Niabella yanshanensis: one gene and its partners. The protein of the gene in region 2 interacts with the protein of the main gene of each other region in a pairwise test. Links are inferred from orthologs where the notes say so. Each region holds a gene or a part of one and is shown on either strand. Other genes may lie near its edges. The genes, in order: trhO, rplL, dnaE and obgE.

Region 1 (3,883 bases), 3.0 Mb from region 2 along the record:
GCTGACCTGCTGGGCCTTGGCTGCGTAAGCGGCAAAGGGTTTGAAATGATGACCACATTGGGAACCGGCTTTGGTACGGCCTTCTACCTGGAGGGGAAAGTGTTACCTCATCTGGAAGTAGCCCACCACCCTATTCATAAAGGACAGGATTATGATGCGTTTATCGGGGAAGCGGCTTATAACGAGATCGGCAAGAAAAAATGGAATAAAAGAATGCAGTATGTGCTCTCCGTAACCAAAACTGTTTTCAATTACGACCGATTGTACATCGGAGGTGGATTGTCCAGGAAACTTGATTTTAAACTGGACGATAATATCATCCTGGTTAACAATATAGATGGTATTGACGGCGGTGTAAAACTGTGGGAGCAATAGCAAGCTTCCGGCAGACGGTTACAGGTGCCATCCTAACAATACTGTGGCGTTTCTGATACCGCCGTTAGCCGCGGATTAAGTTGTTTGTACACCGGCAGCCAGGCTTTCATTTATGTAACCGTCAGATTAGCTAATTTTGCGCCCTCATTTATGCAACAAAAAGATACACACACATTAGGAGAGCGCAACCGGGAGCGACTGGAGCGTATTGCGGACGTAGCTACACGATGGATCGGATCTACTCCGTCGCTGGCAGTACATACGCTGCTATTTATAACTGCTTTTGCATTGCCTCCATTACATATCGTAAGCTTCGATAAAATGCTGCTGGTACTCACCACGATAGTTTCACTCGAAGCTATCTACCTGGCCATTTTTATCCAGATGTCAGTCAATAAAAACAGTAAAGACATCGAAGAGATACAAGAGGATGTAGAAGAAATTCAGGAAGATATCGAAGAAATTCAGGAAGATGTAGAAGAGATACAGGAAGATGTAGAAGAACTACAGGAGGAGATGGATGATGAACCGAAAGATGATACATTACCCTCCGCTACACAACACACTGAAGCTCAAAACCGGACAGACAAAATTATACAGATACAGGAACTGATTATACGTTTGCAGCAGGAAGTGGAGTTGTTGAAATCGGAGAAAGGCTGATTTTTTATTCAGCGCCATTAAACACCGAAAACACAGGACCTGCTGATCTTGCAGGTTCCTTGACCGGCAAAGCATCTTTTGCATTTTCGGCTAAAACCTGCCTGTTGTCGAGAACAAAAAGTACGACCGGCAAAATTACCAGTAAAAGAAGAAGAAGCATCTTGGATATCCTGTTCATAAAAGTTTAGCTTTAACAATTCCTATAGACGCAAACATCATTCCAAACGCTGCAATTCATAAAAAAAAGTTATTTTCAGTCTGTGCTGTTCCTGGTTGTCAGATTCCCTAACCTGGATTTCGATTTATTAAACACATTCCGCCCCAAATCCACCCCGCTACGTAATTCTTTTTGTTGCTCAGCCGATAAATGTATAAACTCCTTACAATCAATGCTGCAACATTCTTCAAATTCATTTGCGCAATCCCCGCACTGAATAAAAAGCAAATGACAGGCGTCATTGACGCAATTTACATGTGTATCTGCCGGCTTCCCGCATTGGTGGCATTTTGAAATAATTTCATCCGTAATCCGTTCCCCTAATCGCTGGTCGAAAACGAAATTCTTTCCATGAAATTTATTTTCAAGTCCCTCCTCTTTTACTTTATTCACATAATTGATAATACCACCTTCCAAATGAAATACATTTGTGAAACCTTTATGCAGCATATATGCTGAAGCCTTTTCACATCGTATCCCGCCGGTACAGTACATGATAATGTTCCTGTCTTTATGCTCCTGCATCATCTCTACTGCCATGGGTAATTGTTCCCGAAAAGTATCGCTGGGAATTTCTATTGCATTTTCGAAATGTCCTACTTCAAATTCATAGTGGTTACGCATGTCAATAATGATGGTTTCAGGATCATTACTTAGCTTGTTAAATGTTTTGGCGTCGGCATATTTACCACGGTTAGCCATATCGAAACCGGCATCTTCTATTCCGTCAGCAACAATCTTATTACGAACCTTAATGTCCAGTACATAAAAAGACTTCCCATCATCATCAACTGCAATATTTAAACGCAAGTTAATCAACGCGGTATCTAAACGATATAAAAATTCTTTGAATGTGTCAAATTTGCCGGTCGGCACACTTATCTGTGCATTGATGCCTTCTTCAGCGACATAAATGCGGCCGAGCACGCCCATATCAGAAAAGTTGCGGTAAAGATGGTTTCGAAACTGTACAGGGTCTGTTATTTTGAAATAACAATAGAATGATATAGTGGTGCGAGGTGTATTATCCTGTAAAATACGCTCCTTCAGCTCCTTGCGGGAAACCCGATTGTGTAAAGCCATTAATTTTGAAATTTGATCCTGCCGGTGCAGGAAATTATTTAATAATTGGGCAGTTGCAGGCTGCACCAAATTTCGCGGTGCAAAGGTACGCGTAATTTGCGACTTCAGATGGCTGAATAGCTAAGCCATTGTTTAAAACATAAGAAAATGGATAGTACGATGCATTACCTCCAGAGACGATGAGAAATGTAGATCACCCAACGACATTAACAGGTTGTAGCTCCCGAAATCAGGAAGAAGATGATATTATCGCAATTGGCAATTCAGCGGCTTGTTTATACTTTTTTCCTGATGTACGAAGCTGTTAAAGCAGCAAACCCGGCAACAAGACCTCCCGCTAATGCCGTAATAAAAGCCAGTAACACGGGGCTCTGCCCAACACCTAACATCCCTCCGATCCTGTTAGCGAGTATACCTCCATTGGCTGCATTGATTAATAAGGCAATAATCAGCCAAAGCAGAAAAACGCCCATAAACCCTGACCAAAAAGAAGATCCCGGACTTTGCACAACGCATAGGGAAACAACAAACGCCACCACAGCAACACTCCACCAGGATGTATATAAACCAACTATAAATGATAAAATTGCTATAGACAGAAGGGATATAAAAAATTTCATGATTACCTGATTAAAGTTCACAATTCAAGGTTTAAGATTAAGCATAGCCACTTGCAAGCCGTCGTACAGCGTTTTTTAGCCCTTTATGAAGCTCATGGTCCATTTAACACGGCCATCGCCCTCCTGCCCTTTCTGCATCATCCAAAGCTGGTAGTATTTACCCTGCACCCAGCTATCCACTGCATTATCATAAAACCGGCTACCGGGATTACCACTTTGTCCACCGGGATACACCCCATAAGCTTCAATAGTGCCGGACATTTGAACAATCATTCGCCAGCTTGGGCCATGGCTTTTTTTGATAGCATTGATTACGCTTCCGGCTCCGCCCACCGGTAAATGAGTGCGGGCAAATGAAGGCAGATTAGCCTTCAGTAAGTGATAAATTGCCGGCTCTTTAAATTTAGCCCATTCCAGCCTGCCTTCTTTTTCTGACTGAGCCAGTTTCACCGCCGCGCCGTTAAGCGAAGCCGTCACCAGGTCTCTTAATGTTTCGACCTGTGGCGTGTTTTTATTATCCACGAATCCCAGCGCAGTTGAGTCTGTTATCAAAAGCTCCATCAGCGTTTGCTCTTCGGGAACAGGCACTTTAACGCCTGTTTTGCCTAACTCATCTGACCAGATATTCCTCTGCAAACTATCTAACCAGAACTGGTAGATCGTTTGCCCGACAGAATAAGGCCCTGCTTCAAAATCCCATTGCTTAACAGTATTTAAATAAGTACGTGCTCCTGCCGTCAACGCAGCCTCATTAATGTGGTGCAGGAAGATGGGTATCATTTGGCTGGCCAGGATATTGTAATTATTATTTTGCAGTTCCATCATATTTTGCACACTTATTCCGTTCATCCGACTCAGGAAATGTTCGATAGCGTTAGCTCGCGGTGTAATATAGGTTCCCGGTATAAAGTAAGGATAAGTTCCA
Region 2 (3,984 bases):
TAATAATCTTACAGACAGGTAAGCTCCTCCCGCTACACTTAAATTGGTTCCAATGGTAGCAAAATCGGTAGTAGTGCCATTTACAACATTAGCAGAGTTAGATATGCCATTTAAAATACCAGATATATTAGCCGCGGTATTCAACCCACCTGTTAATCCTGTTGCTCCATAACTCGCCACTGCAGGATAAGATGCCTGGGTTAATGTTGCGGGAGTAGCGCAATTGGGCGCCGTGCCAGCTTCAGGCACTAAAATTTCGGCATAATAGATATTCGGCGGAGTTAGTAATGCGCCAAGATCCAGACCAGAAAATGTGATACGCACTCTTCTAAAGTTTGCTGTGGTAACAAAACCGATCCTCTCTCTATCCGTACCCAAGCCCAAGCCCAGCAACTGCGCCGCATTTTTTGTTTCTACTGCCGTTCCGCCACTGGCTGTAGCGTAGGTACTAATCTGGATATTACTTAAAAGGGCGATACTCAAGAGACCTTTATCCACTACAAAACCAACATCAGCCCCTGCTGCAAATCCACCAGAATAGTCAACTTCAACATACCCGTTGCCTACGGCCAGAGGGTTCATTGAGGCAGAATTAGTGGTTGTATTATTATCAATAACATTTCCAGAGCTTAAAAAACCTGACTGCCCTACAGTTAAATTCCCGGCTGTAAACGTACCGCCACCGCCGCCAATAACAATCGGGGTACTGGTGTTAGTTGGAATTTGAGCATAAGCAGACATGGTATTTAGCAAACATAAAAAGGATAGTAGTACAGTAGCTGCCGTACCTAAATAACTGCTCAGGTTTTTAAAGGGTGAGCATTTGAAAACATAGGTTAAATAATGTCCTACGTTCAAAGATGTAATTTTCTTCATAAAAGGGCTTTTAAAATGATAAATCGGGTTTTTTAAGAATATTTTCAGGGCATAAAATATCTCTGCCATCAGATGTCGGGCGACTTCTGGTGTTGCATCTACACCATAGCATGGTACTCCATTGGGGCAGGTTCGACAGTTATAGTGCTCACAAACCTTTAAAGTGTCTAAGGGTAAGAAACCTGCTTCCAAAGGCAAAACATCCAGGTACTACTGCGCAAAGCTTATTTGCCTGAAATATTCAGACGTTGAAAGCCATACCAGTTCCTGATTGCAATTGAGAAGTACCCAATGGCAAAAAGCTACGGCAACGGTCGGTGATGAACGTGCGGATCGAACTTTTTACGGATATGCGACCGTATATGAATAGTTATTAAACTGCATAGTTCAGGTAGGGCCAAACCAGGGGCATTACAAAATTTCCGTGTGAGATCAGCATTCAGTCTCATAACGTATAGGTTTAAAATGAGCGTTATGCGCAAAATTCACTGCCTTTAAAAGAGAAACGGCTACTACACGGGGCTTAATCGCGTTTACAGCCAGCTTATGAACTTTAACGCCTTTTTTCGGGCTTTTAACTTAAAACATTTCCAAACATCCGGAAAACAAAATGAAGTGTAGGACATAGGGCTCCATTTGTTAGGTATTAGGGCTTTATAATACCTGGCGGCTTATTTGGAATACAAATATATCTAAAAGACGCTTATTATAATTAACAATAAAAATATTTATTATTAACTATTTTTATAGACCAATTTATATGCCACAATGCATGTAAAAAAGGCAACCATAGAAATGGTTGCCTCTATAAAATTATAGTGAAAGGAATTAAGCTACTTCAACATCAGCGCCAGCTTCTTTCAACTTAGCTGCGATATCTTCTGCTTCAGCTTTGCTCACGCCTTCTTTAACAGGTTTTGGAGCGCCGTCAACTAATTCTTTCGCTTCTTTCAAACCTAAACCAGTTAAATCTTTAACGATTTTAACAACGTTTAATTTAGAAGCACCACCGCTTTTCAGGATAACGTCAAATGCTGTTTTTTCTTCTACAGCAGCTGCGCCACCACCGTCGCCGGAAACTACTACTGCTGCTGCAGCTGGTTCGATTCCGTATTCAGTTTTTAAGAAATCTGCTAATTCCTGTACTTCTTTTACAGTTAAACCTACCAGGCTTTCTGCTAAATTTTTAATGTCTGCCATTTTTGTTTAATTTTTACCGTCTTCATTTCCCTCAGAAGGATCCGACGGCGGGTTTAAAAAAATTGTACCCCCAACCCCTTAAAAAGGGATGATTTGGGCGGTGATTTATAAAAAGAACTAAATCCTTGTTTGCCAGATTTGAAACGGACCTGCCCTCCCAAATCTGTTGCTGATTACTCAGCTGCAGGTTTTTCATCTGCCGCAGGAGCTTCGGGTGCTGCAGGAGCCTCGGGAGCCGCTTCAGCCGCAGGCGCTGCTTCAGCAGCAACCGGAGCCACATCTCCTTCTGGTTTGTTTTGTAACGCACCAATAACACGCTGAATTGGAGAAAGCAACAAGCCAATAACCTCGCCGATAAGTTCGTTCTTGGTTTTGATTTGTGTTAATGCTTTCAGCTGGTTGTCACCTGCATACAGGTCTCCGTTGATAAAAGCCAGCTTCAATTCTGGTCTTTCAGCTTTAGCTTCGCTACGGAAAGAGCTTAAAATAACAGCTGGTTCTTTGGGATTTTCAGAGAACATTAAAGCCGTTACTTTATGTAAAGAATCATAAACACCTGCATATTTTTCAGCATCCAGAGATTCCAGTGCTTTTTTGATAAGGGTGTTTTTAGCCACTTTCATTTCAACATTTTTATTGAAACAAGCACGGCGTAATTTACTTACCTGCTCTACAGTAAGCGATTCTGTATCGGTTATATAGAAATTGTCGTACTGAGAGAATTTACCTTTCAATACCTCAATTACTTCGTTTTTTTGATCTTTAGTCATTTTATTTCGATTTGACTGTGTTTAAAATTGTTTCGGTTGTTCTACAACCTGATTAGTGAACAAAGCCTTTAGTGTCTAAAGCAATGCCTGGGCTCATAGAGCTTGCCATGCTGATACCTTTTAAATAGGTACCTTTTGCCGTAGAAGGTTTTGCCTTAATGATAGCGTTGATGAACTCCTGTCCGTTCTGAGCGATCTTTTCCGGAGAAAAGCTTACGCGACCGATAGAAGCGTGGATAATACCAGCTTTATCAACCTTAAACGCAATTTTACCACCTTTTACTTCATTCACTGCAGCTGCCACATCGTTGGTAACAGTACCTGTTTTAGGGTTAGGCATCAGGTTACGAGGACCTAATACTTTACCTAATTTACCAATTTTAGGCATTACGGCAGGAGTAGCGATGATTACATCAACATCTGTCCAGCCGCCTTCAATTTTTTGAATAAACTCGTCTAAACCTACGTGGTCTGCTCCTGCTTCTTTAGCAGCAGCTTCTTTATCAGGAGTGCAAAGAACCAGCACTCTTTTTGTTTTACCTGTACCGTGAGGTAAGGTAACGGTGCCGCGAATAGCCTGATCTGCTTTCTTAGGATCAACACCTAAACGTACGTGCAAATCAACAGAAGCATCAAATTTCGCAACATTTATTTCTTTCACCAGTGAAGAAGCTTCGTTAAGCGTATAAGCTTTGTTAGCATCCACCTTGGAATTTACAGCTTTTCTTTTCTTTGTAATTGCCATTGTAATTCTTTTAAGGGTTTAATGGATTAATTTTCCCAGGGGGCTTTACCTTCTACAGTTAATCCCATGCTACGTGCTGTACCAGCAACCATTTTCATGGCGCTTTCAGGAGTAAAGCAGTTCAGGTCAGGCATTTTATCTTTTGCGATCGCCTCTACCTGCTCCCATGTAACTTTACCTACTTTGGCACGGTTGCTTTCTTTAGACCCTTTTTGAATTTTAGCCGCTTCCATCAACTGCACAGCAGCCGGAGGCGTTTTAATTACAAAGTCGAAACTTTTGTCGGTATAAACTGTGATTAATACAGGAAGTACTTTTCCTGGTTTTTCCTGTGTGCGCGCATTGAACTGCTTGCAGAATTCCATGATGTTAACACCTTTGGAACCCAGCGCC
Region 3 (5,295 bases), 1.8 Mb from region 2 along the record:
CTTCTTTTTTTATTATTGGTCGTTCTGCCGGAACTATGCAATAAAAGGGGCTTCATAATCATTATACCTTCTTTCGGAACTGCGCAACTCACTTCGCGTTCCGTGACCCAGTCAATTGTTTCCGGCCGGTATATGCCTTTCATATGCGAACCTGGTATGACTTTCAATGCCCCGTTTTCTTCGGTGGTATCGTCTAAATGAATACGAATGGTAAAATTATTTTCCAGTACAGATAAGGGCGGTTGCACCGCAAACTGGTTTTGTTTCACCGTCCAGGGACCGAAACCGGGTATATCTGATCTCTGGTCAACAGATATGGTCAGATCCTGGTGATAGGCTACATACCAGTTAGAGCCGGGGGGCTTGTCGAAATAAATACTTTTGACAATGAAATAGTTTTCACCAAACAAACTACTGATCAACTCCTTTAACCGGTCATTTAATAAAACTGGTAACACACCCGGCAATTCTTTTAAAAACTGCCGGATGGCAAAAAGGTCATCCGATCGGCGAAAAGTATCTTTTGAAGTATCTGCCTGCCCTATTATTTGCAGAACAGCATCAACTTCCATATTGGTATAAACCGATTTAACAACCGAAAAACCCTGCCCCGTAATCCGGGCTTTATGAAACATTGCATCATCCATAACTGCAGGCATTGATTACTTACGCCACCGTATTAAATTTGGATCGGTTAGAGCCGGGTCCTCCTATTCACCATTTACTACTCACTATTACCTAATTACATTCCACCTTCACTTTCCAGTTCTCTCTGTCTTTTAAAAACCCGATCAGTTCGCTATTCATTTCAAAGCCTTTGCCATTTGTTAAGAGTTCGACTTCTATATTTTCAGCCTCGTCTACTATTTTTAAGTTCAAAGCTGAGGGGCCTTTATTTGATTTCAGGTTTTGCTGCACGAAATCTATCATGTTTTCGGTAATCTCTGCAGCGGGTAGTTGTAAAGTAAGTTTCTTAGTCATGTTTTTCTTAACGCTTTCGGCCAGGCAAATCGATGATATTTTAAAATCAAAATCGCCGTTGAAACGCTGCTTGAAAAAGCCTGTGACATAAACTGTCGCACCGAGTTGCAATATCGCTGAGTGCTTGAGATAGTCTTCAGAAAACAATACTACTTCGAGCTTACCGCTATAATCTTCAAGTACAAAACTGCCAAACTTATTACCGCTCTTGGCTACCCTATGTTGCGCGTCACTCACCAGGGCCATTAGTTTAAAAGTAGCGCTGGAGTTTACTTTTTCCTTGTCTTCCTTAAACTCATTCACATAACCAATCTTCGATATGCCGTAGTTTTCCATTTCGAAACGATAGTCATCCAAAGGATGCCCGCTCACAAAAATCCCTGTTACTTCTTTTTCATTATCCAGCTGAACCACCAATGGCCAGGGTTCGCACTCAGCTATTTTAGGCACTTGTATTTCCATTGACTCTGCCAGGTCTCCAAATAAGGTATTCGAGCTCGTTTGTGACTGGGTTTGACACACCTGGCCATACTTAATGATCTTCTCCAGTCCATTCATATTGTCATTAGGCGGTGTAAAGAAGTACTGCGCTCTGTGGATATCAGTAAAACAATCGAAAGCCCCTGCATAAGCCAGGCTTTCCATCGTTTTTTTATTTACAGTGCGCTGGTTTACGCGCTTTACCATATCAAAAATGCTGGGGTAAGCACCGTTTTCGCGTTCAGCAATAATACTTTCCACCGCTGCTTCACCCACACCCTTTAATCCACCCAAACCAAAACGGATCTCTCCTTTTTTGTTTACGGCAAAACCTTTTAGCGATTCGTTAATATCAGGACCCAATACTTCCAATGTCATACGCTTACACTCTTCCATAAAGAAAGTGATTTTCTCTAATGAACCGGCGTTATTTAAAACCGCGGCCATATATTCACTGGGATAATGCGCTTTTAAATAGGCTGTCTGATAAGCTACAAAGGCATAACAGGTGGAGTGCGACTTATTGAAGGCATATTGCGCAAACGCCTCCCAGTCTGTCCATATTTTCTCCAGCTTATCGGCAGGATGCCCTTTCTGTACCGCTCCGTCGATAAACTGTTTTTTCATTTTATCCAGTACCGCCTTTTGCTTTTTACCCATGGCTTTACGCAAGATATCCGCATCACCCTTACTAAACCCTCCTAAGCTCTGACTCAATAACATCACCTGCTCCTGGTACACGGTGATACCATAAGTTTCTGCCAGGTACTCTTCCATCTCCGGCAGGTCATAGGTAATTTCCTCGGCTCCATGTTTACGTTTAATGAAGTTGGGAATGTACTGTAAAGGTCCCGGGCGATACAAGGCGTTCATGGCGATCAGATCGGCAAATTTATCGGGCTTCAGATCGCGCAAGTGCTTCTGCATACCCGGACTTTCAAACTGGAACGTTGCGTTGGTTTCACCTTTTTGATATAACTGGTAAGTCTTTTCATCGTCCAGCGGTATACTATCGATGTCTATCTCAATACCATAATTTAATTTGATCAGCTGCAGCGCATTTTTAATGATGGTAAGGGTTTTCAAACCCAGGAAGTCCATCTTAATTACGCCCGCCTCTTCAATTACACTGCCTTCAATCTGTGTAACCCATAAATCGGAATCTTTAGCTGTACTTACAGGTAATAATTCGGTAAGATCTTTCGGAGCGATGATGATACCCGCTGCATGGATACCGGTATTCCGAACGGATCCTTCCAGGATTTCGGCCTCATGTAATACCTTAGCCTGTAAATCGCTGCCATTATATATTTCCCGTATCCTTCTTACGCTATCAAGATCTTCAGAAGCCAGCCCCTCTTTTTCTGAAAGAGATTTTTCACCGTCTTTGGGCGACATGGGCGCGTGCAATACCCGCTTTAACGATATACCCGGTTTCTCCGGTATCAGCTTGGCAAGGGCATTAGAATCTGACAAGGGCAGATCCATTACACGAGCCACGTCTTTGATACTCATTTTAGCGGCCATCGTACCGTAAGTAATGATCTGCGCTACCTGGCTTTTACCATATTTCTGTACTACATAATCGATTACTTTCTGGCGCCCTTCATCATCGAAATCCGTATCAATATCCGGCATGGATTTACGATCGGGATTCAGAAAACGCTCAAAAAGCAGGTTATATTTAATAGGATCAATATTGGTAATACCGATACAATAGGCTACCACCGAACCCGCGGCCGAACCGCGCCCCGGCCCGATAAATACGCCACTATCTCTACCCGCTTTAATAAAATCACTTACAATAAGGAAGTAACCGGCAAAACCCATGGTTTTAATGGTAAACAGCTCAAAATCGATCCGTTCTTTTACGTCGCCTTCAAATGCCAGCCCATAACGCTCTCTCGCTCCTTCATAAGTAAGGTGCTTCAGAAACTCCCATTGGTTCAGGGAGTCGGCGCTCATAACATCCCCTTTTTCTGTCTTTTGATCCTGTGTATGCGTTTTATATTCCTGCGGAATAGGGAAATTAGGCAGTAATATGCTGCGCTTCAGATCCAGCAACTCAATTTTATCAACAATGGCATTGGTATTGTCAATCGCTTCAGGAATATCATGAAACAACTGCGTCATTTCTTCAGTTGTTTTAAAATAAAACTGGTCGTTAGCAAAAGCAAAGCGGGATCCTTTACTATTCGCATCTTCGTCGCCAAAATCCCCTTTAAACTTGGGCGTGGCCTGCTTTTCACCGGTGTTGATGCAAAGCAGGATATCATGGGCGTTCGCATCTTCCTGGTCTACATAATGCGAGTCGTTGCTGGCAATAATGGGCACCTTATACTTAGCCGCAAACCTGATCAGCACCTCGTTTACCTTTTCCTGGTCGGGGATATCATGCCGCTGTAGCTCCACATAAAAATCTTCTCCAAACAGGTCCAGCCACCATTTAAATTCCTGTTCGGCTTCTGCCTCTCCTTTTCTCAAAATGGCCTGCGGTACGGAGGCCCCCAGGCAACAGGTAGTGGCAATCAACCCTTCATGGTATTGCAGGATCAGGCCCTTGTCAATACGGGGGTATTTGCCGTACAACCCTTCGATAAACCCCAGCGAAGTGAGTTTGGTCAGATTACGATATCCCTGCTCATTTTTGGCGAGTAAAATCTGGTGATATCTTTTATCTTTTTTGTCCTTGGTAAAAGTTTTTTCAAGACGATTTTCTACTACATAGAATTCGCAACCCACCACGGGCTTCACTTTAGGTTTTCCGTTCTCATCCAGGTTTTTATAGGCTTCTGCAACAAATTGGAAAACACCAAACATGTTGCCATGATCACTGATCGCCAACGCCGGCATTCCGTCTTTTATCGCTTTTTTGTACAGGTTGCCGATAGGTGCGGCCCCATCCAGCAGTGAATATTGTGTATGAACGTGTAAATGTGAGAATTTCATCCGTATATTTTATGATTGCCACAGCAGCAGCTATCCTTTTTAAAACATCATGATACCGAAAGACAATGTAATTTTAACCTTCCGGATTTGCCTTGCAAAGTGCAAATTTTTTCCCTCCCTACCCAAATTCTTTATGCACAATATCCCAGGCTGATTTATAACACCCGGAAACAGATTAAGGTTATGGGGTTAATGCTGATAAGTTTAAGAACAGGGAACCGTTTAAACGGCACTTTCCCCTCGCCCGATGAACAGAAATGTTTCGTTTTTTGTGGAGAATAATTCCCCAAAATGCTGCATTCAACCTACAAAATGAGGCATCCGGCGATAAAAAAAAGCATAAAAATGGATCAAAAATTAGATATTTTATTAAAAATCAAGCTTTTAATAATTTTTTAAAAAAAATGGCACATTGAACAATAATATTGTCCTTTTGACGTTTTTAATAGGATTCAGAAAATTGACAATTAATTCCGGTTCGCAGAACAGGATGAAAACAATAAAAAGGATTTAAGTTTATGCTAAGAGTTTGTGTGTTGGGGTTGATTAGCTTGTTTTTTGTAAACAATTCATTTGCCCAACTAGACCCTACTAAACCAGCTGCTGTAAGATCTGCCCAGTCTATAGAAGATGAGATCAACGGGATCAGGCCTAAATCGAACAGTACCAAAGAAAGTTTATTAGAAGCTGCCCAGAAGTTTTTTATGCCTTCTGGTTTGCAGTCCAAATATGGTGCCATTCTGAAAATGTTACCGGGAATGCTTCCCAGTGTAAAATTGCTGGAAGCTATTGACGAGTGGTACGGAACCAGGTATCGGTTTGGCGGCACCACTAAAAGTGGTATTGATTGCAGTGCTTTTGTGAGGGAGGTTTATAAAAATGCAT
Region 4 (4,048 bases), 1.3 Mb from region 2 along the record:
CCATTCAGGTAGGCTTCATACATGCCGTGAGAAGTGATATAGGCTGTGGCTGATTTAATTTTCTTGCCGGTGGAAAAACTTTTGCGAAAAAGTTGTGAAGGTCTTGAGGGCGCTTCTGTTATGCCGGATTCAATCCATTGGGCTTTCCAGTCGCCCGGGCTCATTAATCCCATCTGGAAAGAAGCAGGAGCGCTCCAGGCAGCGCTTTTACCGTTTTGGTCCCACACTTTTACCTGCCATTGATATTTTTCATTGGCCACCAGTGGGCTTCCTTTGTAAGCTACATGAACAGAAGAGTCCGTGTTAACCTTGCCTGAACTCCATACGATATTCTTGCCACTGCTTACTTTTATCTCGTAAGCACTTTGTAAGGTATTTCTTTGCTTGCTTTGGATTTGCCAGCTAAAGCGGGGTTGACCTTCCATGATGCCTGCCGGATTATCGAGGTTCTCCAGCAATAATTTTCCGGCAGAAGTTTGTGCGTGCCCTACTGTAAAAAATGCACAGGTCAAAATTGAAGCAATCGTTTTTTTCATAAAAGAGGGTATTAAACTTTGCCCTCTTCAAACATTATCCGAAATGAAGAGGTTCTGAAGCTTTTTTGTTATATGCTGAAAGATAATTCTTTATTGCATATTCTAATTTAGAAGATGTAAGATTTAAATTCCGGATCTTAAAAATTATTTCTTTTGATAATAGCGGCTGTTTTTTTGTAAAACAGAGAAACGCTGTTAAGGCGGCATCTTGATCGAGCTCGTCTTTTATATAAATTCTCGATATCTCTTCCCACTTAACATGACCTGTTTTAGGAAGCCAGATGCCTTTTGCTGATAATTTAAGTTTGAGACCGGGAAATATTGTTTTGTATAAAAAAAAGATAATGGCAATTAATTCTACAGGGAGTACCAGGTATAATTGATACTTGTCAGTTATTCTGCTATAAGAAATAAACGGCATGGCGAGCAGGCAAAGTGCAAAAGCACCATATTGAATTCTTGATCCATATACGGCTATTTCATCAGGCAAAGTGTAATCATAAGATATAGCCGGCCGATAAAGAGGTGTTCTGGATGATCGCTCCTCCCATAATTCCTGAACCAGTAGTTTCCGGGATTTGCTTCCTATCTTCCATTTGGCAGGAAAGCCCATGCTAAATGGACGATTTTCTACTCTGGTTTTAAGGGCTTTTATATCATCTACGTGTTGTAAAGCCCAAATTTCCCATTTGAGCGTGAAGTAAAGGCCGGCCAGAATCATGAGTACAAAGCAGCTAACGATAACGATAAGCCCCCAAACGGCTGATACTTTATAATGATCAAATAACCATATCAGGGGCAGTATGGGCGCTAAACACAGCAAAACAGGCACTACAACTATCCTATTCGACTTTTTTATTGCTTCTGAAACAGTAACGGTCAACATCGATCAACCATATTTCTAAAAGAAATTATTCTTCCTCTTTGGTATTCAGCGCCTTCCACAAAGCGTCCTTTAATTCAATCAGTCCCTTTTGTGCTACGGATGAAATAAAGAAATGCGGGATATTATCAGGCATCTCGGCGCTGATAGCTTGTTTCAGCTCATCATCCAGCATATCACTTTTACTAATGGCGATCAGCATCTCTTTATGCAACAGCTCTTCATTATATTGTTCGAGCTCGTTCAGCAGAATTTCAAATTCTTTCCGGTGGTCATTGCTGTCTGCCGGGATCAGGAATAATAATACAGGGTTACGTTCAATATGGCGCAAAAACCGGTGTCCCAATCCGCGACCTTCGGCCGCTCCTTCAATAATACCCGGTAAATCGGCAATACAGAAGCTACGCCCGTCGCGGTATTCTACGATACCCAGGTTGGGTGTGATCGTAGTAAACGCATAATCAGCGATCTTAGGCTTCGCTGCAGTGATCACTGATAAAAGCGTTGACTTACCGGCATTGGGGAAGCCTACTAAGCCTACATCAGCCAGTACCTTTAGTTCCAGTACTTTCCAGCCCTCAACGCCTGGCATACCTGGTTGCGCATGTTCCGGCGCCTGGTTAGTGGGTGTTGCAAAATTATGATTGCCCAGGCCCCCCTTTCCGCCAGGTAACCAAATTACCTGCTGACCGTCTTCCAATACTTCCGCCTCTTTTTCGCCGGTTTCCTCATCTATAACAATGGTACCCAATGGCACTTCCAGGATAATATCTTTACCACTCCGGCCGGTACATTTGTTATGCCCGCCGCTTTCACCGTCTTCCGCCAATACATTTTTATGATAACGCAAATGCAATAATGTCCAAAGGTTCCGGTTCCCTTTTAAAATAATATGGGCGCCACGACCGCCATCACCACCGTCTGGTCCGCCTTTGGCAGTGAATTTATCTCTTAAAAAATGTTTAATACCAGCTCCACCATGCCCGCTGCGACAATAAACACGTATCTGGTCTACAAAGTTGCTTTTCTCCACGTTCTAATAAATTAATAGGCGGCAAAGATACGCCGAACCTTGAAAGTGGGAATAAAAGCCTTGCTTTCGTTTGACCACCGGTAGGATCAAACGTTTATAATTGTTGAAGGAGGAGTTTGCCGGGATGGTTGGTTACCGGGCTTTTTTCTTTGCTGCTGTATCCAGTTTGATGTTTTCCCTCACCTGGTTCCAGTAGTCCTTTCCGTAAGAAACAAATATTTCGCTTCCCGCAGGTATTGCAGTTGTGGCTTTTATATAAACCCGGTTGTCTTCTTCGTAATATTCCGCGTTGTTCTTCAGTCCGGGTACCCGGGTAAGGCCCGTTGCGTCATTAGCATACCGTCCCAGGGATTTTAGATCCTTCGAGGCATCAATTACATTTTGTTCGTCTATAAAATAAATGTAGGGGTTGTCCGCATCGTCTTCCACATCAGCCCAGGTGGCACGGCGACCAACATACTCAGTGATAACGGCTCCTTTAGGAACATCAATCGCTGCAAATAATCCTTTACCGGATTGAGGGATCGTCGAAACTTTTACTTTTAAATGCTTTGCGGGTAGGCTCATGCAGTACCAATATTTGCTTGCGAATATATTACAATGTTGTGCACAAAAGCACTACGGGGCTAATAAGTTTTTCCGATGGCGTCGCAGGCAACTTTCAACAAGGCATTATCATCGCCAGTGTTATGGCTCATTTCCCAAACCATAAATCCCCCGCTGTTGGTTTGAGCCGATAAAGCTTTTTGTTTGGCACTTTCATGACCGGGAAAGTGGTAAAGATCGTGCCGCCTGTAAGGGTAATGGTGGGCCGATTATGGAAGCCGCCGACAAAAAATTAAATATTTTCTTATTCATATGGCTAAGGGTTGGCAGCACTATAAAAATAGATCATTTTAGTTGAAATAAATGCAGTAAACAGCCTGGATTGTGAGATTGTATTTAAACCCGGTTATTTGATGAACGGTTGGGGTAAAGCCAATCATTTTGTTTTCTTTGTAAGTTTGATGCGCTGTTTTGAAGTATGCAGGCGTTTACTATTCAAATCAAATTATATGATAATGTTTAAAAGATCTCTGGTAGTGATGCTGTTGCTGGTGGCAACGGTATTTAAATCCTTTGCAGATGAAGGTATGTGGCTGCCCCACTTATTAGGGCAGCAGGTATATAGTGATATGGTTAAAAAAGGCCTTAAGCTAACTAAGGAACAGTTATATAGTGTTAATAAAAGTTCCCTGAAAGACGCGATCATTATTTTTGGCGGAGGTTGTACGGGTGAAATCGTAAGTGCAGAAGGTTTGATCTTCACCAACCACCATTGTGGGTATGGGGCTATTGCCGGAGCAAGCACTGTTGATCACAATTACCTGCGCGACGGTTTCTATGCGAAGAATAAAGCAGAAGAAATAAAAACAGCGCTTACTGTTCAGTTTTTGTTGCGTATCGAAGATGTGACCAAAGAAGTAACGGCCGCTTTAGGTAATTTATCAGGCGCGGAACGTGCAAACAAACAACAGGAAGTGATTATGGCCATCAATAAAAGGTTGAGCGATGCAAACAATAGCATAGATTGCCGCGTTAGTCCCATGTTCAAAG

What was found.
Region 1: the proteins of rplL (region 2) and trhO interact in binary tests that used the Escherichia coli proteins (3 or more experiments, as listed by UniProt). The link is inferred for Niabella yanshanensis from one-to-one orthologs.
Region 3: the proteins of rplL (region 2) and dnaE interact in binary tests that used the Escherichia coli proteins (3 or more experiments, as listed by UniProt). The link is inferred for Niabella yanshanensis from one-to-one orthologs.
Region 4: the proteins of rplL (region 2) and obgE interact in binary tests that used the Escherichia coli proteins (3 or more experiments, as listed by UniProt). The link is inferred for Niabella yanshanensis from one-to-one orthologs.

Annotation. Positions count from the first base shown.
Region 1 is NZ_CP139960.1:5,428,856-5,432,738, reverse strand. The notes cover bases 316-3,128. They hold trhO (oxygen-dependent tRNA uridine(34) hydroxylase TrhO), read right to left. Parts: upstream 2,339-3,128; coding sequence 1,292-2,338; downstream 316-1,291. Other genes in these bases: U0035_RS22420 (penicillin acylase family protein), read right to left, coding at 3,034-3,128; U0035_RS22425 (hypothetical protein), read right to left, coding at 2,614-2,958; U0035_RS22435 (hypothetical protein), read right to left, coding at 1,043-1,216; U0035_RS22440 (DUF1003 domain-containing protein), read left to right, coding at 526-1,038; U0035_RS22445 (ROK family protein), read left to right, coding at 316-375. Outside these bases: more of U0035_RS22445, read left to right, coding at 1-315; more of U0035_RS22420, read right to left, coding at 3,129-3,883. UniProt on the Escherichia coli protein: Catalyzes oxygen-dependent 5-hydroxyuridine (ho5U) modification at position 34 in tRNAs, the first step in 5-carboxymethoxyuridine (cmo5U) biosynthesis.
Region 2 is NZ_CP139960.1:2,401,968-2,405,951, forward strand. The notes cover bases 391-3,304. They hold rplL (50S ribosomal protein L7/L12), read right to left. Parts: upstream 2,077-3,304; coding sequence 1,705-2,076; downstream 391-1,704. Other genes in these bases: U0035_RS09735 (autotransporter outer membrane beta-barrel domain-containing protein), read right to left, coding at 391-876; rplJ (50S ribosomal protein L10), read right to left, coding at 2,250-2,846; rplA (50S ribosomal protein L1), read right to left, coding at 2,899-3,304. Also shown: more of U0035_RS09735, read right to left, coding at 1-390; more of rplA, read right to left, coding at 3,305-3,591; rplK (50S ribosomal protein L11), read right to left, coding at 3,618-3,984. UniProt on the Escherichia coli protein: The binding site for several of the GTPase factors involved in protein synthesis (IF-2, EF-Tu, EF-G and RF3). Is thus essential for accurate translation.
Region 3 is NZ_CP139960.1:4,221,021-4,226,315, reverse strand. What follows is about bases 539-4,763. They hold dnaE (DNA polymerase III subunit alpha), read right to left. Parts: upstream 4,411-4,763; coding sequence 739-4,410; downstream 539-738. Other genes in these bases: U0035_RS17595 (phytanoyl-CoA dioxygenase family protein), read right to left, coding at 539-647. In the rest of the region: more of U0035_RS17595, read right to left, coding at 1-538; U0035_RS17585 (C40 family peptidase), read left to right, coding at 4,929-5,295. UniProt on the Escherichia coli protein: DNA polymerase III is a complex, multichain enzyme responsible for most of the replicative synthesis in bacteria. This DNA polymerase also exhibits 3' to 5' exonuclease activity. The alpha chain is the DNA polymerase catalytic subunit.
Region 4 is NZ_CP139960.1:3,666,816-3,670,863, forward strand. What follows is about bases 451-3,428. They hold obgE (GTPase ObgE), read right to left. Parts: upstream 2,453-3,428; coding sequence 1,448-2,452; downstream 451-1,447. Other genes in these bases: U0035_RS15175 (alpha-L-rhamnosidase), read right to left, coding at 451-536; U0035_RS15180 (hypothetical protein), read right to left, coding at 571-1,422; U0035_RS15190 (SET domain-containing protein), read right to left, coding at 2,585-3,019. Also shown: more of U0035_RS15175, read right to left, coding at 1-450; U0035_RS15195 (S46 family peptidase), read left to right, coding at 3,514-4,048. UniProt on the Escherichia coli protein: An essential GTPase which binds GTP, GDP and possibly (p)ppGpp with moderate affinity, with high nucleotide exchange rates and a fairly low GTP hydrolysis rate.